Marinomonas mediterranea MMB-1: one gene and its partner. Each later gene encodes a partner of the first gene's protein in a complex. Links are inferred from orthologs where the notes say so. Each region holds a gene or a part of one and is shown on either strand. Other genes may lie near its edges. The genes, in order: accB and accD.

Evidence for each region.
Region 2: the proteins of accB (region 1) and accD are in contact, whole or in part, in a solved structure (PDB 8UXZ), measured with the Escherichia coli proteins. The link is inferred for Marinomonas mediterranea MMB-1 from one-to-one orthologs.

Annotation. Positions count from the first base shown.
Region 1 is NC_015276.1:3,391,751-3,404,383, reverse strand. What follows is about bases 7,544-10,524. They hold accB (acetyl-CoA carboxylase biotin carboxyl carrier protein), read right to left. Parts: upstream 9,267-10,524; coding sequence 8,820-9,266; downstream 7,544-8,819. Other genes in these bases: dsbD (protein-disulfide reductase DsbD), read right to left, coding at 9,512-10,524; accC (acetyl-CoA carboxylase biotin carboxylase subunit), read right to left, coding at 7,544-8,798. In the rest of the region: MARME_RS15560 (hypothetical protein), read left to right, coding at 1-182; purD (phosphoribosylamine--glycine ligase), read right to left, coding at 319-1,605; purH (bifunctional phosphoribosylaminoimidazolecarboxamide formyltransferase/IMP cyclohydrolase), read right to left, coding at 1,636-3,210; DNA-binding transcriptional regulator Fis, read right to left, coding at 3,298-3,576; tRNA dihydrouridine synthase DusB, read right to left, coding at 3,745-4,734; MARME_RS15535 (DUF3426 domain-containing protein), read right to left, coding at 5,016-6,365; prmA (50S ribosomal protein L11 methyltransferase), read right to left, coding at 6,395-7,282; more of accC, read right to left, coding at 7,458-7,543; more of dsbD, read right to left, coding at 10,525-11,428; MARME_RS15510 (putative periplasmic lipoprotein), read left to right, coding at 11,516-12,382; MARME_RS15505 (DUF2333 family protein), read left to right, coding at 12,394-12,633. UniProt on the Escherichia coli protein: This protein is a component of the acetyl coenzyme A carboxylase complex; first, biotin carboxylase catalyzes the carboxylation of the carrier protein and then the transcarboxylase transfers the carboxyl group to form malonyl-CoA.
Region 2 is NC_015276.1:2,264,833-2,274,782, reverse strand. Bases 1-2,915 are described here. They hold accD (acetyl-CoA carboxylase, carboxyltransferase subunit beta), read right to left. Parts: upstream 1,934-2,915; coding sequence 1,067-1,933; downstream 1-1,066. Other genes in these bases: trpB (tryptophan synthase subunit beta), read right to left, coding at 2,767-2,915; trpA (tryptophan synthase subunit alpha), read right to left, coding at 1,953-2,765; folC (bifunctional tetrahydrofolate synthase/dihydrofolate synthase), read right to left, coding at 1-1,062. In the rest of the region: more of trpB, read right to left, coding at 2,916-3,978; MARME_RS10415 (phosphoribosylanthranilate isomerase), read right to left, coding at 3,975-4,598; tRNA pseudouridine(38-40) synthase TruA, read right to left, coding at 4,600-5,412; MARME_RS10405 (FimV/HubP family polar landmark protein), read right to left, coding at 5,405-7,723; MARME_RS10400 (EAL domain-containing protein), read right to left, coding at 7,846-8,574; groL (chaperonin GroEL), read right to left, coding at 8,766-9,950.

The DNA of each region.
Region 1 (12,633 bases):
CGCGAAAGCAGCATCCAAAGCTTAGACAAAACTTACTGTATTTATATGGAATGATCTCCGTATTAGGTTTTTTACTGGCGTTAGATTGGGTGGCCGGCGTCATTTTTGGTCTCATCGTCTTGGAAGTTGGTAAAGTCTTCAAGCAGTGGTTGGATAAAAAGCAAGCAGGACTAAAAAAGTAATCGATATACGTTTGGTGCGAGGCTAAGTAAAACCAGAATGCTTAGGTGTCAGAAGGCGTAAAAGACCTATAAACGAAAAGGGCTTGTTCAATGAACAAGCCCTTTTTTAAGAGATATAAACGCGTTTACGAGCGACTTATTTCTGCTCGCGAGCAATTGCTCTGTGGCCGATGTCTGTGCGGAAGTAAACATTATCCCAAGAGATCTTGTTTACCACATCGTAAGCCCCTGCTTGCGCTTCACTTACTGTTTCGCCTAGAGAGACAGCACATAATACTCGTCCACCATTGGTTGCGACTTGGCCTTCTTTGTCGGTTGTGCCTGCATGGAAGACTTTTTGGTGCGCTGGCAGTGTTGCATCGTGCCCTGTAATAATATCACCTTTGTTGTAGCTTGCAGGGTAACCACCCGCAGCTAAAACGACACCCAAACTGGCTCTTGGATCCCAATCTGTGTGAACTGAGTCAAGTGTTCCATTAATCGCAGCAAGACACATTTCAACTAGGTCGGAGCGAAGACGCATCATAATCGGCTGAGTCTCAGGGTCACCAAAGCGGCAGTTGTACTCAAGCACTTTAGGTGTGCCGTCTTGAGCAACCATAACACCCGCATATAGGAAACCACGGTAGCGATTGCCTTCCGCGTTCATGCCTTTAACCGTTGGCATGATCACTTCATTCATAATGCGCTCATGAATTTCAGATGTGACAACTGGCGCTGGAGAGTATGCACCCATACCACCAGTATTTGGACCAGTATCACCATTATCACGCGCTTTATGGTCTTGGCTTGATGCCATAGGCAGAACGGTTTCACCATCCACTATGACGATAAAGCTTGCTTCTTCACCAACAAGAAACTCTTCGACAACAACACGATGACCTGCATCACCAAACGCGTTGCCTTGCAGCATATCTTCAACAGCTTCAATGGCTTCCGCTTCAGTCTGAGCTAGGATAACGCCTTTACCTGCGGCAAGACCATCTGCTTTAACAACGATTGGAGCGCCTTTTTCTTTGATGTACGCCACAGCGGGTGCAATCTCTGTAAAGTTTCCATATTCCGCGGTTGGAATCTTGTGGCGTGCAAGGAAGTCTTTAGTGAACGCTTTTGAGCCTTCCAATTGAGCGGCTGCTTCAGAAGGACCAAAAATAGCTAAGCCAGCGGCTTCAAATGCATCAACAACACCGATTACAAGTGGTGCTTCAGGGCCAACAATGGTTAAGCCGATACTATTTTCTTTTGCAAATGCGACTAACTCGTCAATAGCAGTAACACCGATATTAACGTTCTCTACTTTTTGCTCTAAAGCGGTACCTGCGTTGCCTGGTGCAACGAAGACTTTCTCAACATTTTGAGATTGTGCTGCTTTCCAAGCTAAGGCATGCTCACGGCCGCCATTACCGATAATGAGAATTTTCATATTTACTTTCCTTTAAACCTGCAATGAAACTTAGTGGCGGAAGTGGCGCATGCCAGTGAATACCATCGCCATTCCGGCCTCGTCTGCCGCAGCGATCACTTCTTCATCGCGCATAGAGCCGCCCGGTTGAATCACAGCAGTAATGCCCGCTTGAGCTGCTGCATCAATGCCATCACGGAATGGGAAGAACGCATCCGATGCCATAACAGAGCCTTCAACTTGTAGGTTTTCATCTGCTGCTTTGACTCCAGCAATTTTAGCACTGTATACACGGCTCATTTGGCCTGCACCAACACCAATTGTCTGACCTGCTTTCGCATAGACAATGGCATTAGATTTAACGAATTTTGCAACTTTCCAAGCAAATAGAAGGTCTTTTAATTCTTCCTCAGAAGGTTGGCGTTTAGAAACCACCTTAAGGTCGTCTAAGGTGATCGCACCGTCATCACGGTCTTGAACAAGAAGACCACCATTGACACGTTTGTAGTCTAAGGCGGTAGGTTTTTCTGAGGACCATTCACCACATTCTAGAAGTCGCACATTTTGTTTTGCAGAAACAACTTGCTTCGCTTCTTCGCTCACACTTGGTGCGATGATGACTTCAACAAACTGGCGATCAACAATCGCTTGAGCGGTTGCTGCATCTAGTGGCTGGTTGAATGCGATAATGCCGCCAAATGCAGATGTAGGATCTGTTTGGAAAGCAAGATCGTACGCTTCAAGCTGAGTGGATGCTGTCGCAACACCACAAGGGTTGGCATGCTTAACAATAACGCAAGCGGCTTCAGAAAAGCTCTTAACACATTCAAGAGCAGCGTCTGTGTCTGCAATGTTGTTGTAAGAGAGTGCTTTCCCCTGAATTTGTTTAGCAGTGCTTATAGAGGCTTCTTGAGGGTTTGCTTCTACATAAAACGCCGCTTTTTGATGTGGGTTTTCACCGTAACGCATTTCTTCTTGCTTGTTTAGCTGAAGATTAAACGTACGTGGGAAGTCTTCGCTTCCACCTTCCACTTTTTTACCAAGGTAGTTTGCGATCGCGCCGTCATAGTTAGAAGTGTGCTCGAATGCTTCTACAGCAAGGTCAAAACGTTGATCGTAAGTCAGACCACCGTCTGTTTTTATCGCGTTGATAATGCCTTCGTAATTTGCTGGAGAGACTACAATAGCAACATCTTTGTGGTTTTTGGCCGCAGAGCGAACCATAGTCGGGCCGCCGATATCGATGTTTTCAATTGCCAAAGGCAGGTCGCAATCTGGGCGTGCAATGGTTTCTTCAAATGGATAAAGGTTAACAACAACCATATCGATTTCGTTGATGCCATGTTCTTTCATGACAGCACCGTCGATATCTCTACGTCCCAAAATACCACCGTGAACTTTAGGGTGAAGTGTTTTTACACGACCGTCCATCATTTCAGGGAAGCCTGTGTAATCGGATACTTCCGTCGCTGCAACACTGTTTTCCAACAATAGACGGTAAGTTCCGCCTGTCGAAAGAATTTCAACATTTTGTGCGACTAGTTCACGAGCGAATTCGACAATGCCTGTTTTGTCGGAAACACTGATTAGTGCGCGTTTAATTTGGGTTACGTTTTGATTTGCCATTGTGGTTCTCGCAATCTAGTTAACGTGATAAATAAAAGGGGAGTGAGTTGGTAAAATGAAAAAAGGGCGCCAAGACGCCCTTTTTTGCTATAGCATACCGTATTGCTTTAATTTTTTACGCAATGTGCCTCGGTTTAAACCAAGAATAGTCGATGCTTTGGTCTGATTGTCCTTCGTGTAGTTCATAACAGACTCAAGTAGAGGAGCTTCGACTTCTGCCAATACTAATTGGTAGAGATCCGTAACAGGTTGCCCGTCTAAATGAGTGAAGTAGTTTTGAAGAGCCTTTTCTACGTTGTCACGAAGAGTTTGTGACTGCTCCGAAGATGCAGACTGGAACGTTTGAGTGTGTGTTTGTTCTACCACAGAATAACCTTTTAGATTTAAGCCAACTATATAAGTTAAAACGAGGATACAAGAAGCTCGTGTTAACTCAATATGAAGCATTCGTTGCGCTCTTTATTACAGGGAGTCCCCGCGATAAAAAAACGTAATGTCTGCCTTTTACTAAGTTTGTTTCTGAGAACGCGTCGTTTATATATGTAACGATGTGCTCTTGCGAGAAACAAAAAAACTTTCCAATACGTCTAACTGCTCGTTTGCATCGTCTGTTTTATTAAACAGACTGCGAAATGAGCTCGTATCTGCCAGTGTTTTTAGATACCAACCGACATGCTTGCGTGCAATTCTAATTCCCATAAATTCACCATAAAACTGATGCAGTGCTTTTACGTGCTCAACAACAGTTTCTTTGATACTTTCTATATCTGGCGAAGGAGGTAGTTCCCCATGACGCAAGTAATGGTTTATCTCATTGAAGATCCAAGGTCTTCCTTGAGCTGCTCTGCCAATCATGACAGCGTCAGCCTTTGTGTATGTCATTACACGTTGAGCTGTTTGTGCATCTGTAATGTCGCCATTTGCGAAAACAGGGATGCCGACGGATTGCTTTATTTCTGCAATGGTGTCGTATTCGGCTTCGCCTTGAAATTTGCAGGCTCGAGTTCGGCCGTGTACCGCCAATGCTTGTATTCCGCAATCTTCTGCAATTTTTGCGATGGTCAAGCCATTACGCTGTTCGGAAGACCACCCCGTACGAATTTTTAATGTAACGGGTACTTCTACACTATCAACTACAGATTTAAGTATGTCTTGGACAAGTGATTCGTCTTTCAGTAGCGCAGAGCCCGCAGCTTTGTTCAGCACTTTTTTCGCGGGACAACCCATATTGATGTCGATAATTTGAGCGCCCAATTCGACATTTTTTTGTGCCGCTTCAACCATCATCTCAGCATTTGCACCTGCAATTTGAACTGATCGTGGCTGGATTTCTTTGTCATGAACGAGTCTATGCTTGCTCTTTGTGGAATTCCAAAGCCGTACGTCAGAGGTCACCATTTCAGATACAACTAAACCAGCACCCTGTTGATAACAAAGGCGTCGAAATGGTAGGTCTGTTACGCCAGCCATCGGCGCTAGAATAACGGGCCTATCTATATTGTATGAGCCAATAGCGAAAGCCATATTGCTCCTGAAAACTGAATCAAATGTTAAAGATCTGTAACTCTGTCGAGCGGGCGAGAATAATACCTATGGGAATTGTTTTTTTGAAGTCTTGACAATGCAAAAATTGGCTATTTTTTGTTCTTATTTGCATCTTATCGAAGGATTTGGCTGTTGGGCACGCTTCTAAGTCTTTCTTTAGCCAATTATTAGTCTTTCTTACACGATTAAGATAGATGGTATTCGGCAGTTGCGATCCAGTGACTTTTGCCTAAAGTACACGCTTTGCCTAAAGTACACGCTTAGTACGATCTTGTATCCGATGAATACACTTTAAGTTCATGCGTAACAGCACTCGCCCCCGGGTCAACAATCGGAATAACTAAGTGAATAGGGGTGTTTGGTGGCATGTAGGTTATGTCGAGAAAATCTCTATGTAAGTAGCTCTCTGGTGCGAACAGCCTTGCGGCAACAGGTGAGCCATTTAGATCGTAAAACTCAAGTGCAATTTTAGGCATAGGCTGAGCGTACGCGCTCGTATTTGTCATGATCGCATTGACCAGTAATGCATTTGGTTTTTGTGGATGGCTTTGAATTCGAACATGTTGAATAGAAATCGCAGTTACATTTTCAAAGGCTGGGAGAGCGCACCCTATATAGGTACACGCGGTGCGATAAAGTCCTCTAAATTGTTCAGAACGACTTCCTTGATCAAAGAAGTGAGTCAATACTTGGCTCGCCAATATGACAATGCCAATTACAACGCCAAGGAACCAAAGGAGCGTGCGCTTGCTCTTTATCTGAGTTGTTGTCGGCTCCTCTTCCACAAGCTGAGCGAGGCTGTTTGTTGCAGCGATTGAGCTCATTGATTCTTGCAGTTCGAGCTGGCCATTACTTAACTTTGGTGTCTGATCTGATACATTTTGCGCTAGCGAATGTAGGGCTTGCATATAATCAGGCTCGTCGTTTTCAGAAGCTTCGTTAGAGGCTCGGTCGGGCTGTGAGCTTACATTTCTATTGAGTTGTGCGTTTTTTGAGCGAGCTAGTGGCTCTGGTGAGGGTTCTAGTGTGCTCTGAGAAGTGTCGCTCCCAGAAATACGCTTTGTTGTCGATGGGCTGCTTAAATTGGCTTCGATTTCAGCAAGCTCTAATTCCCAAGGTGCAGGCTCATCGTTAGAGTTTGTTCTTGTGTTTCCTTGAGGACGAGCCTGTTGCGATATGCCTGTGTTGAACTGCTCGCTTTCGAGCGGTGCAATTTTGAAGTCATCCTTTGGTGGTTCGCTCACTAACTCAAGGTCGTCTTCTTTAAAGAGAGTATTTAACCAGTTAGGGTTAACAATCTCTTCGTCCGCTGCCGTAAATAGAGGCGGACTGTTTGCATGTGAATTGTCTTTCTGTGCGGGTTGCTTTTGTTGGCCAGAGTCAGCTAGCTCAGGTGAGTTCTGATTATTGTTTGCTGTCTTTGACGTAGAGTCGTCATTGGAGGGTGCTTTAGAAAGAGAAGGTGGTGCAGAGGGCGTCGCTGCTTGTGCTTCGAATATATGGAAGCACTGGCCGCATCGAACTTTTCCAGCAGCCATCTTTAAAACATCATCGGTTACACGAAATGCAGTAGAGCATTTTGGACAACGAGTAATGAAATTACCAGCCATTTCGACGAACGCCTTCCTTTTCTATCTTGCTATTTTTTCGTGGCAACAATTCGAATCCACTCTTCTTTTTCGACAACACTTTCTATGTCAAACCAAGGCTTGTACGCTTCAACAACATCTTCTGCTTGATTTGCTAGTACACCGGAAAGCGCTAGTTTTCCGCCTGTTTTTACGGTTGCAGAAATAGTTGAGGAAAGCTCAGCCAAAGGCCCTGCTAGAATATTCGCAACGACTAAATCAGCTTGCAAATCGGAGTCGTACGGTGGAAGTTTTACTTCATATTTTGAAGATTCTATATTATTTCGTTCTGCATTTGCACGGGTTGCTTCAACGGCTTGTGGGTCGATATCGATACCAATCATTTGTTTAGCGCCGAGTAAAAGTCCTGCAACACCTAAAATGCCAGAGCCGCAGCCATAGTCAATAATCGTTTTATCTTTGCAATCAACGCTGTCTAGCCATTCCAAGCACAGCGCCGTTGTTGGGTGAGTGCCGGTTCCAAATGCTAGACCTGGATCGAGCATCAGGGTGATCGCATCTTCATCTGGCACTTCTCGCCATGTTGGACAAACCCAAAGTCGATTTCCAAATTTGATAGGATGGTAGTTATCCATCCATTCTCGAATCCAGTCTTTATCTTCGAGAATTTCAATTTTTAGATCGATGTCTGTTTGCCCTAGTTTTTCAGCACAGTGTTCTATCACTGGGCGGATGTGTTCGATATCGGAGTCAGCCTCAAATAGGCCAGTGACCTTAGTGTGTTTCCACAAAGGGGTAGTGTTTAAATCAGGCTCGTAGACGGGATCATCATATACATCTTCAAAAGTCACCACCATAGCGCCACATTCTAAAAGAGAATCTTCAAAAGCGGGGACATGGTCTGGTGTGGTGTGGATGCGAATCTGTAGCCAAGACATAAAAGTGAATCGTCCTAAGTGTACTTTTCCCGATATAAGACTGAAGTAATGAGCTTGTTTATAATCGGTATATGAGAAGGAAATAGAAAAGACGCATCACAACTTATGTTTTGATGCGTCTTGAAGCTCAAACTGTCTGGTTACATTACGATGTAATTCAACAGTGGTCAATAAATTATAGACCGAGTTTCTTTTCAAGGTAGTGGATGTTAACGCCACCTTCGATAAAGTTCGGATCCGTTGCAAGATCCTGCTGTAGAGCGATATTCGTTTTGATGCCGTCTACAAATGTCTCATCAAGCGCCACAGACAATCGTTTAAGAGCAAGCTCTCGGCTGTCTGCGTGACAGATGATCTTAGCGATCATAGAGTCATAGGTAGGTGGCACCAAATAACCGCTGTAGAGGTGTGAATCTACGCGAACACCCATGCCGCCGGGAGCGTGGAAGTAATTCACCTTTCCGGGACTTGGCATAAAGGTTTTAGGGTCTTCAGCGTTGATTCGAGCTTCAACAGCGTGGCCTTTGATCTTAACGTCTTCTTGTTTAATAGAAAGAGGTTGTCCAGAGGCAATTCGCAACTGTTCCTTGACGATATCGACACCTGTTACCATTTCAGTAACAGGGTGCTCTACCTGAACACGAGTGTTCATCTCAATGAAGTAGAAACCACCATCTTCATATAAGAATTCAAAGGTGCCGGCGCCACGATATCCAATCTTAATACACGCGTCTACACAGGCTTGTAGGCATTGTGCTCGTGATTCTGGATCAAGCATTGGCGCAGGCGCTTCTTCCAAAACTTTTTGGTGACGGCGTTGTAAAGAACAATCGCGGTCATAAAGGTGAACGGCATTGCCTTGACCATCGGCGATGACTTGAACTTCGACATGGCGAGGGTTTTGTAGGAATTTTTCCATATAAACCGTGCTGTCGCCGAAGTATGAGCCTGCTTCAGACTGAGTGATACTAATGGACTTTAAGAGGCTTGCTTCATTGTGAACAACTCGCATTCCTCGACCGCCGCCACCGGCAGCCGCTTTTACGATCACAGGGAACCCAATTTCACGCGCTATTTTTATGCACTCTTCTGGATCAGAAGGTACAGGGCCATTTGAACCGGGTACAGTAGGTACGCCTGCTGCTTTCATGGCTTTGATAGCGGAAACTTTATCGCCCATTAAGCGAATAGTTTCTGCTTTTGGTCCGATGAATGTGAAGCCAGAGTTTTCAACTTGCTCTGCAAAGTCTGCATTTTCAGCAAGGAAACCATAACCTGGGTGGATAGCAGAGGTATCCGTCAATTCAGCGGCGCTAATTAGAGCAGGGATATTCAAGTAGCTGTCTTTGGATGGGTTCGGGCCGATACAAATTGTTTCGTCTGCCAAACGCACATGAAGTAGGTCGCGGTCTATTTTTGAATGTACTGCAACTGTTTTAATACCGAGCTCTTTACATGCACGAAGAATTCGAAGTGCAATTTCGCCTCGGTTTGCGATCAATACCTTATCAAGCATGATAAAACCTATAGCTGTGAATTAAACAATTGTTACAAGAGGTTGATCAAATTCAACAGGTTCGCCGTCTTCGGCCAAGATAGCACCAATTGTGCCTGCTTTGTCCGCTTCAATTTGGTTCATCATCTTCATTGCTTCAACGATACAAATAGTGTCGCCAACATTTACTTTCTGGCCAACTTCAACAAATGCTTTCGCACCAGGAGCAGATGCTTGGTAGAAAGTACCTACCATTGGAGATTTTACTGCATGGCCTGAAATTTCAGCAGGCGCAGCGTCTTGAGCAACGGGAGCAGGAGCTGCAGCGGGCGCAGCGGCTACGGGAGCAGGAGCTGCAACGGTAGCAACTTGAACTGGAGCGCCACCGCGACTAATGCGAACGGCTTCTTCGCCTTCTTTAATCTCGATTTCGTAAACGTTGGATTCTTCAAGAAGCTCGATTAGTTTTTTAATTTTACGAATGTCCATGATGGTACTCTTTCTGTCGTATTGTATGAAACGCCCAATAATAAGGATCAGGCTTTAAAGTAAATTTTGTTAACGTCGAGAACGGCATTACCTTGTGCATCAAATTACGTCCTTGATTAAACGGTGATTCGTAATTTGATATATTTCTCTGGGTTATTTGACCGTAAATTATCGTTAAAATACGCGAAAATGTCCAGTTTTGTCGGTAAATATGCTAAAACTATATTTTGAGGTTATAAATTGATCTACTGTAAACTTTGCTGTGTTGTTGAGAGTAACTGTAGTCGCTGAATGACCTCTGTTTTAGTCGGTTCGCCAATGATTTTAAGTTGTGCTTCTTCTTGCCCTTTACGGTTTATAAAAATGAGAGAGGGCGGTCCAAATAAATTCAGATGTTGCATTAATTGTTTGTTGTCTTGTGTATTGTCAGTAACATCAACTCGCACTATTTTGATATGGCTCCAATATGGCATGACGTCAGTCGATTTGAATATTTCTTCTTCTATTACTTTACAGCTAATGCACCAGTCCGCGTAGAGATCCAATACAATGGGGCTTCCTTGATAGTCCATTTTTATTTTTTGTAGTTCTGTTAGTGAGCCAATGGTCACCGCGTACGGGACGTCACGGCTTTCAGTTATTGCGGTACTGGAGCTCGTTAGCGTTTCAAATGGCTCAATGGGATTGCGAGCACCACTTAACGCACCTATAGCAAGGCTAATGCCCATCACACCAGAGATGAGAGCACAGAACCAGCGTATAGGGTGAGACTGGATTGAAACAGACCTATGAATGAAGTAGGAAGTAAGCATTAAGAAGAAGATAGCCCAGAGTAAGACACTTAATTGTCCATCTAAGTATCTTGATAGCAGCCAAATAGCCACGCCAAGCAGGCCGAATCCCATAATGGATTTGATGTCGTTCAGCCAATCTCCGTTTTTAGGAAGGATGCTGGCCCCGAAAAAGCCGACTAGCAGCAATGGCACACCCATGCCAAGCGCCATCGTGAATAACATTACAGCGCCATACACACTGTCGCCTGAGCTGCTGATGTAGAGTACGACTCCTGCAAGTGGTGCGGACACACACGGTGACACGATGAGCGTGGCAATGACGCCTGATAAAGCCACGGCAGCATATTGTGATAGTGAAGCGCGTTGAGAGTTTGATTCAAGCTTAGTCGAATAAGATTGCAATCGGTCTGTAATAAAAGCGGGTAACCTTATTTCGTAAACTCCAAACATTGCCAAGCTTAAAAGAAGAAAAAGAAACGCACTGATTGAAATGATGAAGGGGCTTTGAAGGGTGGCTTGTAGGTTTAGTTGTGTTCCGAAAAGTCCTGCCAAAGCGCCGATGGCAGCATAAGTAAGTGCCATTGAAATTACATACACGGCTGACAGAGCAAGACCTTTTAAAGCAGATGACTTGGTGCCCACTACAATAGCACTGACAATCGGGATCATTGGCAGAACACAAGGCGTCAATGACAAAAGTAACCCTAAGCCAAACATGATAGCTAAGCTTGCCATCCAGGAGTCGTTTGTTAAGTGGTCAATAACATTGGCCGCGATAGAGGGTTCTGGTGTTGATGCTTTTGTCTGAAGGCTGTTCTGCTCAATTGGTTTCTCTGCCTTTGCGTCGTTTGTACTCTCGTTGTTTATAGAGAGAGGCGCTTTCGATACGCCAGAGTCCGATTGGGTTACGGTAAAATAAATAGGTGAAGATTGTGGCGGGTAGCACAATCCTCGTTCTGCACACCCTTGAAACCCAATTAAGGCTTCTAGCTCGGTTCCATTTTCGAGGTCACCTACGGGTGATATATCGACTGAAAGAGAGTTATGGTAGACCTCGACATCGCCAAAATAAGGGTCAGTTTTGGGTGTGCCCGATGGAATATTGCTAAAGGTTAATTTGTTACCATCTCGGCCTTTGAGTTTTAATTGATGTTTGTACAGATAATACCCATCTTGGATGTCCCAGGTCGCGATGAGATGCTCCCCTCTCTTGTTTACAGAGAGAACAAAGGCTTGCTCGACTGGCAGAAACTCAGGATTATTTGAGCGGCTATTGGCGCCAAAAGAAGAGCCGAAGTCGAATGCGTTTGCAAAAGAGGCACTGATAAGCCAAAGGAAAATAGAAATACTACGTAAAAAGTGTGTCATTTAAAAAATTGTCGTGGGAGTTTTCATATTAATGTCAGCACTATAGACTACCAGTGCGATAAAAAGTTGCCATACGAGAGACCTAAATTGATAAAAAAGTACTTTTATTTCCTAGTTACCGCTTTATTGCTATCAGGCTGTGCTGGGACGCCGACGCAAAAAGAGAATCAACCTGCCGTACTTTCTGAGTCAGGCTCTGGAAATAATGGCGGAATCTCTGTTGAAAAAATGCAAAATGATACGATCAATCAAGATGTTTCTAATAAAGAAAAGTCGACTGCCACTGATGCGGTCGAAGGTGACGCCGTTCAAGCTGATGTAGACTCACGTGCTCAGTCGAGAGAAATCGTAAAAAGCAAAGATGAAATAGTGAACCGCTTGCTGTATTTAGCGGGTGTTGCCTACGATAAAAAGCGACTATTAACGCCAGAACACGATAACGCCAACCTTTATTATCAGGCAGCGCTTGGAAGAGAACCTAGTAATTACTATGCAACACAGGGGCTGGCTAAGATAGTTGAAACGTATGTAGATTGGGCGCAATCAGCGGCGTCCAATCATCAATATCGTACCGCTTATCGTTATTTGGAAAATGCAAAATCGGTCAACACGCAAGATCCATTGATATCTGAGACTGAAACTCAAATATCCAGTGAAGAGCGTGAGTTAAAACGTAAGAGAGCGAGCATGGTAAATGGAAATAACCCTATTGTGTCGAACCGCTACTATTTACCTCCCAATCTATTTAGATTGAGTGAAGAGGAGATTCTTGCAAAAATGCAACCTATTATAGATAGAGTAGCAGCGAAGCAAGAGCGCCTGGTTATTAATTGGGCAAACGATAAAGAGGCGCGAACGATTTATCAAATTGTTAACAGTCGTACGCCAGAATTTAGAGTAAGGGCGATGATTCATCATCGAACTGATTATTCAATAGAACTTAAACCACATTAGGAAGCAATTGCATGGCGAATTTTATTGATCGCATTGCGTTTTGGAAGCATACCGATAATTTGTCAGGTATAGGCAAAGGCGCAGTCGCGGGTCTGTTAGTTATTGTATTACTCATTGGGGGGCTTGGATTCTATTGGAGCCAAGCGCCGAGTGAATTTGACGTCGTTGCAGCCGCGAAAGCACGCGCAGAAGAGCGGGGTTATTTAAACAATAGCAAGAAACTAGCGGTGGGTTATACCACGACAAATACA
Region 2 (9,950 bases), 1.1 Mb from region 1 along the record:
TCCGCGAGGAACGTTTAAACTGCATACTTTCCAGGACTGAAAGGCGTCTTTTAATATATCGAGAACACTCGCAATATCTTTGTCTTTCAACATACCTATTACGGCAATCGGTTTTTTGTCGAATTGCGACACACGACTCTTCAGCTCATTTGCCGCTTCTGGGTTGTGAGCAACATCGATATAAACAAACGGATCTTTCTCAACTAGTTCAAAGCGCCCTTTCAGTGTTGCGTTAGAAAATAAAGCTTCCAACTGAGCTTGGCTTACACCTTCGTCGAGCAGCATAAGGGCTTGAATTACGGTAGCTGCATTTTCAATTGGCAACTTAGGCCGCGGCAAATTCGAATACTGAGCCTTTTCAGAGCTCCAAGACCAGTACTGCCCATCGTCTATTGCATAAGCAAAGTCGCAGCCTTTTTGATATAGAGGCGCATTAAGTGCTTGCGCCACCTCAGAAATACTACTTGGAGGGTTAACAACACCCGACACCAAAGGTTTGCTAGATCGAGCTATACCTGCTTTTTCTCGGGCTATAACGTCCAGTGAATCACCTAGCCAATCGGTATGATCTAATGATATTGACGTCACAACAGCCAAATCTGTATCTATCATATTAACCGAATCCAAACGACCACCTAATCCTACTTCGAGCACCCAATAATCAAGCTCTAGCTCAGAAAATATCAACAGAGCGGCAAGAGTAGAAAATTCGAAAAACGTTAACGGAGTGTCTTTTCGAGCATTTTCTATCTTTTCAAATGCGTTAATTAAAAGTTCATCACTGCATTCGCGATCATTTAGGGATACACGCTCATTAAAACGAAGAAAATGGGGAGAAGTATAAGTTCCGACCGTTCGACCTATCGAAATGAGATATTGAGTGATCAACGCGCAAGAAGAGCCTTTACCGTTTGTCCCTGCAACTGTAATGACTTTTTTATTGGGCCGCTTTAGATCAAGCTCAGCTAGAACTTTTAGACCGCGATCTAAGCCCAATTCAATTTCAGAAGGGTGTTGACTCTCGATATATGAGAGCCAATCCGATAATGACTTCGCCGCCATTAATTTACGCTACCTTATGAGTAAGTATCGACAAAATGTTATGTAAGCGATCACGCATTTCATGACGCGTTATGATCATGTCAAGTGCGCCCTTGTCCAACAAGAACTCACTTCGCTGGAATCCTTCTGGCAATGTCTCTCTTACGGTTTGTTCGATAACACGTGGGCCAGCAAATCCGATAAGTGCGTTAGGTTCTGCAACATTCAAATCGCCCAGCATCGCCAAGGAAGCAGATACACCTCCGAACACCGGGTCAGTCATTACTGAGATGTAAGGAAGCCCTTGCTGCTTCATCTTCTCTAGCGCTGCTGATGTCTTTGCCATCTGCATCAAAGAAATTAACGCTTCTTGCATTCGTGCTCCGCCACTGGCAGAAAAACATACTAGTGGAACGCGTTTTTCTAAACATACGTTAACTGCTTGAATGAATCGCTCGCCAACAATCGCTCCCATTGAGCCACCTAGAAAACTAAACTCGAAAGCAACGGCCACGACAGGCAAACCGTTTAGCGAACCTTCCATCGCAACAAGCGCATCTTTCTCGCCTGTTGCTTTTTGAGCTGCTGACAAACGATCTTTATAGCGCTTAGAGTCTTTAAACTTTAGTTTATCTTCCGGTTCTAGATGAGCGCCAATTTCTTCGCGCCCCTCTTTATCTAAAAACAGATCAAGACGTCGACGTGCACTAACGCGCATATGATGGTCACACTTAGGACAAACATCCTGATTCTTTTCTAACTCGGGACGATATAAAACATTGTCACATTTAGGACATTTCTTCCAAAGGCCTTCTGGCACAGCAGAATTCTGTGCACGCTTAGATTCGCTTCTTACGATCGATGGAACAAATTTATCTAACCAGCTACTCATTTAATTCTCCAAAACTTAATCAAGCCTGACGGTCCATTGCATTACGCATAGGAGTTAGTACATTTTCTAAGGCTTGAGCAATATATTCTTTGTCTTCGTTTTTAGACTCAGCGATTGTATTAACTAAAACACTTCCCACGATTACGCCGTCCGAACACTGACTAACAGCGGCTGCTGTTTCAGCGTCTTTAATACCGAACCCAACACCAATAGGAAGGTTTGTTACGCCTCTTAGCTTCTCAACATGCTCACGCACACTATTTACATCTAATGTTGCGGAACCTGTGACGCCTTTTACAGAGACGTAGTACACATAACCACTCGCCAAGTCACATATTTTCTTAGCTCTCGCCATAGTCGTGGTAGGCGAAAGTAAATAAATTAGGTCAATTTCCTGACTGCGGAAGTATTCTACTACATCTGTCGCTTCTTCTGGAGTCAGATCTACTAATAAAACACCATCGACACCACTTGCTTTTGCATCTTTGGCAAAGTTCTCGTAGCCATAAAATTCAATAGGATTCAGATATCCCATAAGCACAACAGGGGTAGTCTGATTTTCAGCACGAAATTCTTTTACAGAAGCCAAGACGGATTTAACACTGGCGCCCGCCTCTAGCGCCCTTTCACAAGCAAGCTGAATAACAGGCCCGTCAGCCATTGGATCAGAAAAAGGCATACCTAATTCAATGATGTCTGCACCACCTTCCACTAACCCACGCATGATAGAAGCAGTATAGTCTGGCGACGGATCCCCTGCGGTTACATAAGGAATAAGCGCCTTACGCCCCTTCTCTTTCAATTCAGTTAGGCAACTATTAATTCGGCTCATTTTAGACCTCTACACCATCTAATGAAGCGACAGTATGTATATCTTTGTCACCACGACCTGATATATTCACAACAATAAACTGATCTTTAGACATTGTCTTCGCAAGTTTCATACCGTAAGCAACGGCGTGACTAGATTCTAAAGCAGGCATAATGCCCTCGATCTTTGTCAGCGTACGAAAACCATCCATTGCTTCATCGTCATCGATAACAACATAATCAGCTCGACCACTGTCTTTCAACCAAGCATGCTCTGGCCCCACTCCAGGGTAATCAAGACCCGCAGATATGGAGTGCGTACCCAAGATTTGTCCATCATCATCGGCCATAACGTAGGTACGATTACCATGTAAAACACCTGGTCGCCCCGCTGACAATGGCGCAGCATGCTGCCCTGTTTCCAACCCATACCCACCTGGTTCAACACCATACATACGGACTTCGGTATCATTAATGAACGGATGAAACATTCCTATTGCATTAGACCCACCGCCAACACATGCTACAACTGCGTCCGGTAAACGACCTTCGCGCGCGAGACTCTGTTCTTTTGTTTCTCGCCCAATGATCGCTTGAAAGTCTCGTACCAACATCGGATAAGGGTGCGGGCCGGCAGCAGTACCTATAATGTAGAAAGTATCGTCAACATTACTTACCCAATAACGCATCGCTTCATTCAGCGCATCTTTTAACGTTTTAGTACCTGAATCTACAGGAATAACCTCAGCACCAAGAAGCTTCATTCGATACACGTTTAGTGTCTGGCGTCGAATGTCCTCTTCTCCCATAAACACCTTACAATTTAAACCAAGTCTTGCGGCAACCGTCGCAGTCGCAACGCCATGCTGCCCCGCTCCAGTCTCAGCAATAATATTAGGTTTACCCATATGCTTAGCGAGCAGCGCCTGACCAATCGCATTGTTAATTTTATGCGCGCCGGTATGATTTAGATCTTCTCGTTTAAGATAGATTTTCGCTCCGCCCGCCTGTTCAGTTAGACGCTCGGCGAAATACAAAGGCGAAGGACGACCAACATAGTGAGCAAGATCATTATCGAAGGCAGCTTGAAATTCTGCACTCTTAGACAATTCTTGATACATGTTAGTCAGGTCATCAAGTGCCGACATTAACGTCTCAGAAACAAACACTCCACCAAAACGTCCAAATCGGCCCCTTTCATCCGGCAAATCTGAATTAAATTTGTTATCGCTCACTTTTTGCTCCAACCTTTAGCTTCAAATATAAAGTCTCTTACTTTAACGAAATCTTTTTTTCCTTTAGCGAGCTCAACACCACCACTCACATCAACAGCATAAGGTGACACACTTGAGACAGCCTGCGAAATATTACTAGGCGTTAGACCCCCAGCTAAAATAATAGGGTTATTTGAGGACTTCGGTATTCGCCCCCAATCAAAGACTTCTCCTGTGCCCCCTGGTACGCCAGGCTTATAAGCATCTAACAAGATAGCTGATGCTCCAATATAGCGATCGAACTCAACTCGCAAATCGAGTTCCGGCTTCATTCTTAACGCTTTTATATAACTTACTCCGTAAGAATCACATTCTTTTGGAGATTCATCGCCATGGAATTGAACAACCCAACGGGAATTTCCCGAAACCACCGCATCCACCTCAGATGCAGAAGCATTGACAAATAACGCCACTGGCGTAATAAATGGAGGAAGTTGATTGACAATTTCGTTTGCTAAATTAGGTTCAATGTAACGAGGGCTTTTAGAATAAAATACAAAGCCTATCGCATCGGCACCAGTTTCAATAGCAAACAAGGCATCCTCTAAATTCGTAATACCACAGATTTTTACTCTAATCATATTAAAGCGCCTCGTCTTTAAAAGGGAGAAAGTGCGGACCTAATGGAATTTTAGGAACGTCAAATTCATCTGGGTACTGAGCATCTACAAAATATAAACCATGGGGTGGGGCCGTAACCCCTCCCTGCGTTCGATCTTTAGCATCCAAAACTTGCTTCGCCCACTGAACTGGTTTTTCGCCCGCGCCGATCGCCATTAATACGCCTGCAAAATTTCGAATCATATGGTGCAGAAAAGCATTGGCTCGAATATCGAGCACAATATACTGACCAAATTTGTTAACTGAAAAATTAAGAACAGTTCGGATAGGGCTGCGCGCTTGACAGCCAATAGCTCGGTAAGAGGAAAAGTCGTGAGTTCCAATAAAACAGGCAGCGGCTTGCTGCATCTTTTGCTCAGACAAATCTTTGTAGGTCCAAGTCACCCCTTTTGCCATTATTGCGGGCCGGAATTCAGACTGATAAATGACATATCGATAACGACGCGTCAACGCACTGAATCGTGCATGAAACTCATCAGCAACATAATTCGCCGCAACAACCGAAATATCGGGAGGAAGATGGGTATTTACACCTAAAGTCCACGCTCGGATAGGACGTTCTGAAGCCGTTTCAAAGTGAACCACCTGCGAGCTGGCGTGAACGCCAGCATCAGTGCGCCCAGCGCAAATAACGCCAACGCTGTGATTGGCTATTTTAGACAATGCGTATTCTAGTTTTTCCTGAACAGTATCAACATCAAATTTCTGGGCTTGCCACCCTTTGTAACGCGAGCCATCGTATTCGACGACTAAAACAACTTTCTTTTTACTCACTTGGGAACATTCGCTCCATCATACTTTCAGCCTCGGCAACCTGTTGCTCGTTGCCTGTTTCAATTACATCTTCAAGTATAACACGTGCTCCCTCTTCGTCGCCCATATCCATATAAGCGCGTGCTAAATCGAGTTTTGTAGCAACTTCATCACCACTTGCATCGAAGAAATCAATATTTTCTTCATCATCGCTGACTTCTTCATCCGCAGCAGCTTCAGCTTCACCGAACTCAGGAATTTCCAAGTCATCTTCTGAGACTTCATTTTGAGCCTCAGCTAAGGACTCTTCAATAGACTGTGCGAGAGTGTCACTTGGCTCTTCGTCAAATACAGAGCTTTCGTCGACATCATCTTGATCAACGTCATTTAATAAATTACTTACAAACTCTTCTTCTTCCGAGTTAGACTCGTCCTCTTCTGAAATGTCGCCTATACCTTCCAGGTCATCAATATCAGAAGACGCGTCAGCAATCTCCTCAAGTTCGTTTTCACCAGCTGAATCAAAGTCATCTAACCCTCCAACGTCCAACTCGTCGTCATCTGCGACTTCATCCATTGTTGGAATCTGCTCCTCCTCAGACTCGAGCTCAGGGAATGCATCCTCAAGGTCAGCAGCCTCTGCATCATCTTCATCCGCCAACTCATCCATTTCGGCTTCAAGCGATGCCAAAGGATCAAACTCGTCATCTAGAGAATCTTCAAGAGGTGTTTCCGTTGATAAGTCATCAACAGACGCGACGCCTTCATCGACATCATCAAATTCGTCAAATGCAGAAGCATCTTCTTGTGCATCCGTATCAAAATCAAAAGCGAAAGGATCCTCTTCCTCTAACTCTTTTTTCTCTTCAAATGGATCATCTATTGGCTCTGGCGCACTTTCTTCGGCTTCAGCACTGGCTGCCGCAACGGCAGTTGTCGCAGCGGCAGCAGGTATTGCAGCATCAGACAAATCAAATTCATCCATTGATGTATCTTGCTCTAACTTCTTCTTGCCTGAGCGCTTAACCAACATACCGACCAAGAAACCCAATAGGAGCATTACGACGCCCCCAATTGAAAGTACGATTGGGTTTCCAAAAATTTTATTCACCCAAGAATCAGCTTCCGCTTGGGCTTGCTCCCTACGTAGTTGATCTGCCTCCAAAAGCTGATCAACTGTATTCTTTTGCTCTTGTAGCGCTTGTTGGGCACTTGTAAATTGTCGCTGCAACTCAGCCATTTGCTTGTCTTTCAGGCTGATTAGCTTCTCCAATGTATCAAGCTGAGAATTGAGCTCACTCAACTGACCAGACAGCTCTTTTTTCTCTCTTAGCTCTTTATCAAGGCCTTCCTGTGTTGCAGACAGTTTATCTTCGAGTTCTGCCAATTTGGCACTTTCGGCTGGATTAGAACTGGCGTCTTTTTCAGGTAATTCACTCTGCCCTGATGCTAATGTTAATTTAGCATCCTTATCAGCAACGGGAGCAGGGATGGTATTTGAGTTAGCCTGAGTGTTTAGCTGAGCTCGTTCAACAAGAGATTTCAATCCACCAGCCTGCTTGAGCGCAACCCAAGCCTGATGCTGCCGCTCAAACTCTTCCTTAGAAGCCGTACGATTAAACAGTTTAATCTGCTCTTCTGTCGGAAGACGTAGAACCGTCCCTTCTTTTAAAAGGTTAATATTGTTAGCGATGAAAGCTTCACGATTTAACGATTGAATCGCCATCATCGTTTGGTAGATGGTCAGCTGATTAGTTGTCTGATTGCCTTTCGCAATAGACCACAGCGTATTACCTTTCTGAACATTCTTCTGACCAAAAGAGGACAACTGCTGTGCTGCCTGCCCTTCTTTCTCAAAAGGTACTGTGTCAGCCTTTACTCTACTGGATGTAGGAGATTGTTGAGTAGATTGAACAACTTCTGGCGATGCTTTATCTACTAACGCAGACGCTGCGACCGGTGTTTGATACTCTCTGACAACCTGACCACTAGGCCACCTTGCCGCAAGCACAAACTTTAGTTCATCTGCATCTAACGGTGCATCTGATTGAACTAAAACGACAAGCTGGCCATTTTCTCGCGCGACTTGAAAAGACAGTTGTGATAACACGCGCGTTGGAACCAGTCCCGCTTGCTTAAATTCACTTTCAGAGCCTAATCGAACACGAACATCCTGAGGAGATAAGCCTGCAACATCGCTTAACTTAATTTCCCCTCGATAGGGCTCATCCAATTTAGAGCGAGAAGTTAATTCACCTAACTCTAAAGCATAACTACTGGAAACATATAGCACACCCGACACAGCAATACTAACGAGCGTTTTTTTAAGCATATATAGTTCCTTCTCTTCTAACAAAGTCTATATGGATGAGTTTTAAGTATCTTACACAGGTCGACATTTATCAATAGCTTTAGAATCAATGGTTTGGACTATATCACAAAATAAGGCGAACTCTACGGCTTAACTGTCAAAAAGCGGTCTCTAAAATAGAACCCTTGGACAAAATCAACTCCTAAACTCCTTGCAAACTCTAGATCATCTTGATTCTCTACGCCTTCTAAAATTATGTTTTTATTGGTTAACCTAGCAAATTCAATCATCTTCTCAACAAACAGCATAAAATTTTTGTCATGCTTCATACTTACAACATGTTTATCAAGCTTCACCCAATCAACCAACTGCATAACTGAAATTGAAATCATTGACTTTGGGTTACATAAATCATCGATTGCCGTCCCAATTCCTAATGCAGAAAACGCTTCTATCATGGTGAGACTCATTAGCGCGTCGTTAACCTCCGAGTTTTCAATTAGCTCAATCACCACTCGCTCCCTGCCATATTCCTTAGCGAGATGCATAAAAGGGCAATTAAGCGCATCCGTGCCAGCAGCAAAAAAAGCATCTTGGTCAAGGTTTACAAACAACATTTTCCCCGAATCTGCGTTTGCTAGTTGAATTTTTTTCTGGGCATATTCAACTTGAAACAGAGTGATAGGGTTATCGTGGAGAGCGGCATAGACAAAATCAGGGCGGACAGCATTTCCACTTTGATCAAAAAAGCGTGACAACGCTTCATATCCAAATGTATCACCAGTAGCAAGTGAAACAATCGGTTGATACTCAACTCCATAACGCTGCTTTTGAACAATGTCGATTAATATAGATTGTGACAATCCTGTCATGGACAACTGACTCACCATAAGACCTCTAATAAAAACAAAACCTTACAATTGTAAATGATTATCACAAACTAAAAAATAGTTTTCTGAATCCTAACCAAAACTAATAATAACGATTAGCAAAAAGCAATCTCAAAGCATAAAAAAAGGCCATCAGAGTAAATCTGATGGCCCTCTATAAAGACTAGCGTGGGTTACATCATGCCGCCCATGCCGCCCATGCCGCCCATATCAGGCATAGCAGGAGCATCATCTTTTGGGATTTCAGCGATCATTGCTTCAGTTGTGATCATAAGACCGGCAACAGACGCTGCAGCTTGCAACGCTGAACGCGTTACTTTTGCTGGATCAAGAATACCCATTTCAATCATATCGCCATATTCGCCAGTTGCAGCGTTGTAACCGAAGTTACCTTCACCCTGCTTAACTTTATCTACGACAACAGACGCTTCGTCACCCGCGTTTGATACGATTTGACGCATTGGAGATTCCATTGCGCGCAACGCTAGATCAATACCTACTTTCTGATCTTCGTTGCTACCTTCTAGAGAAGCGACTTTAGACAATGCACGTACTAGCGCTACACCACCACCAGCAACAACACCTTCTTCAACGGCAGCACGAGTTGCATGAAGAGCGTCATCTACACGCGCTTTCTTCTCTTTCATTGCCACTTCAGTCGGCGCACCAATTTTGATTACTGCAACACCGCCAGCAAGCTTAGCAACACGCTCTTGAAGCTTTTCTTTGTCGTAATCAGAAGATGAATTCGCAATTTCAGCACGAATTTGCTCTACACGACCTTGAATGTTAGCTGCATCACCTGCGCCATCCACTACAGTCGTATTTTCTTTTGTTAGTGTAACGCGTTTAGCGGTACCCAACTGATCAACCGTTGTTCCTTCTAGAGACAGACCTACCTCTTCAGAGATCACTGTCGCACCTGTAAGAATAGCGATATCTTCTAGCATCGCTTTACGACGATCACCAAAACCAGGCGCTTTAGTTGCCGCAACTTTCACGATGCCGCGCATGCTATTAACAACCAATGTCGCCAATGCTTCACCTTCTACGTCTTCTGCAACAATAAGAAGAGGACGAGAAGACTTAGCAACAGCTTCTAGCGTAGGTAGTAAATCGCGGATGTTTGAGATTTTCTTATCAACAAGAAGGATGAACGGATTTTCAAGTTCAGCGCTCATCGTTTCTTGATTGTTGATGAAGTAAGGAGAAAGGTAACCACGGTCAAACTGCATACCTTCTACAACGTCTAGCTCATCTTCGAAGCCAGAACCTTCCTCAACAGTGATAACGCCTTCTTTACCAACGCGCTCCATTGCTTCAGCAATTAGCTTACCAACGGTTTCATCAGAGTTTGC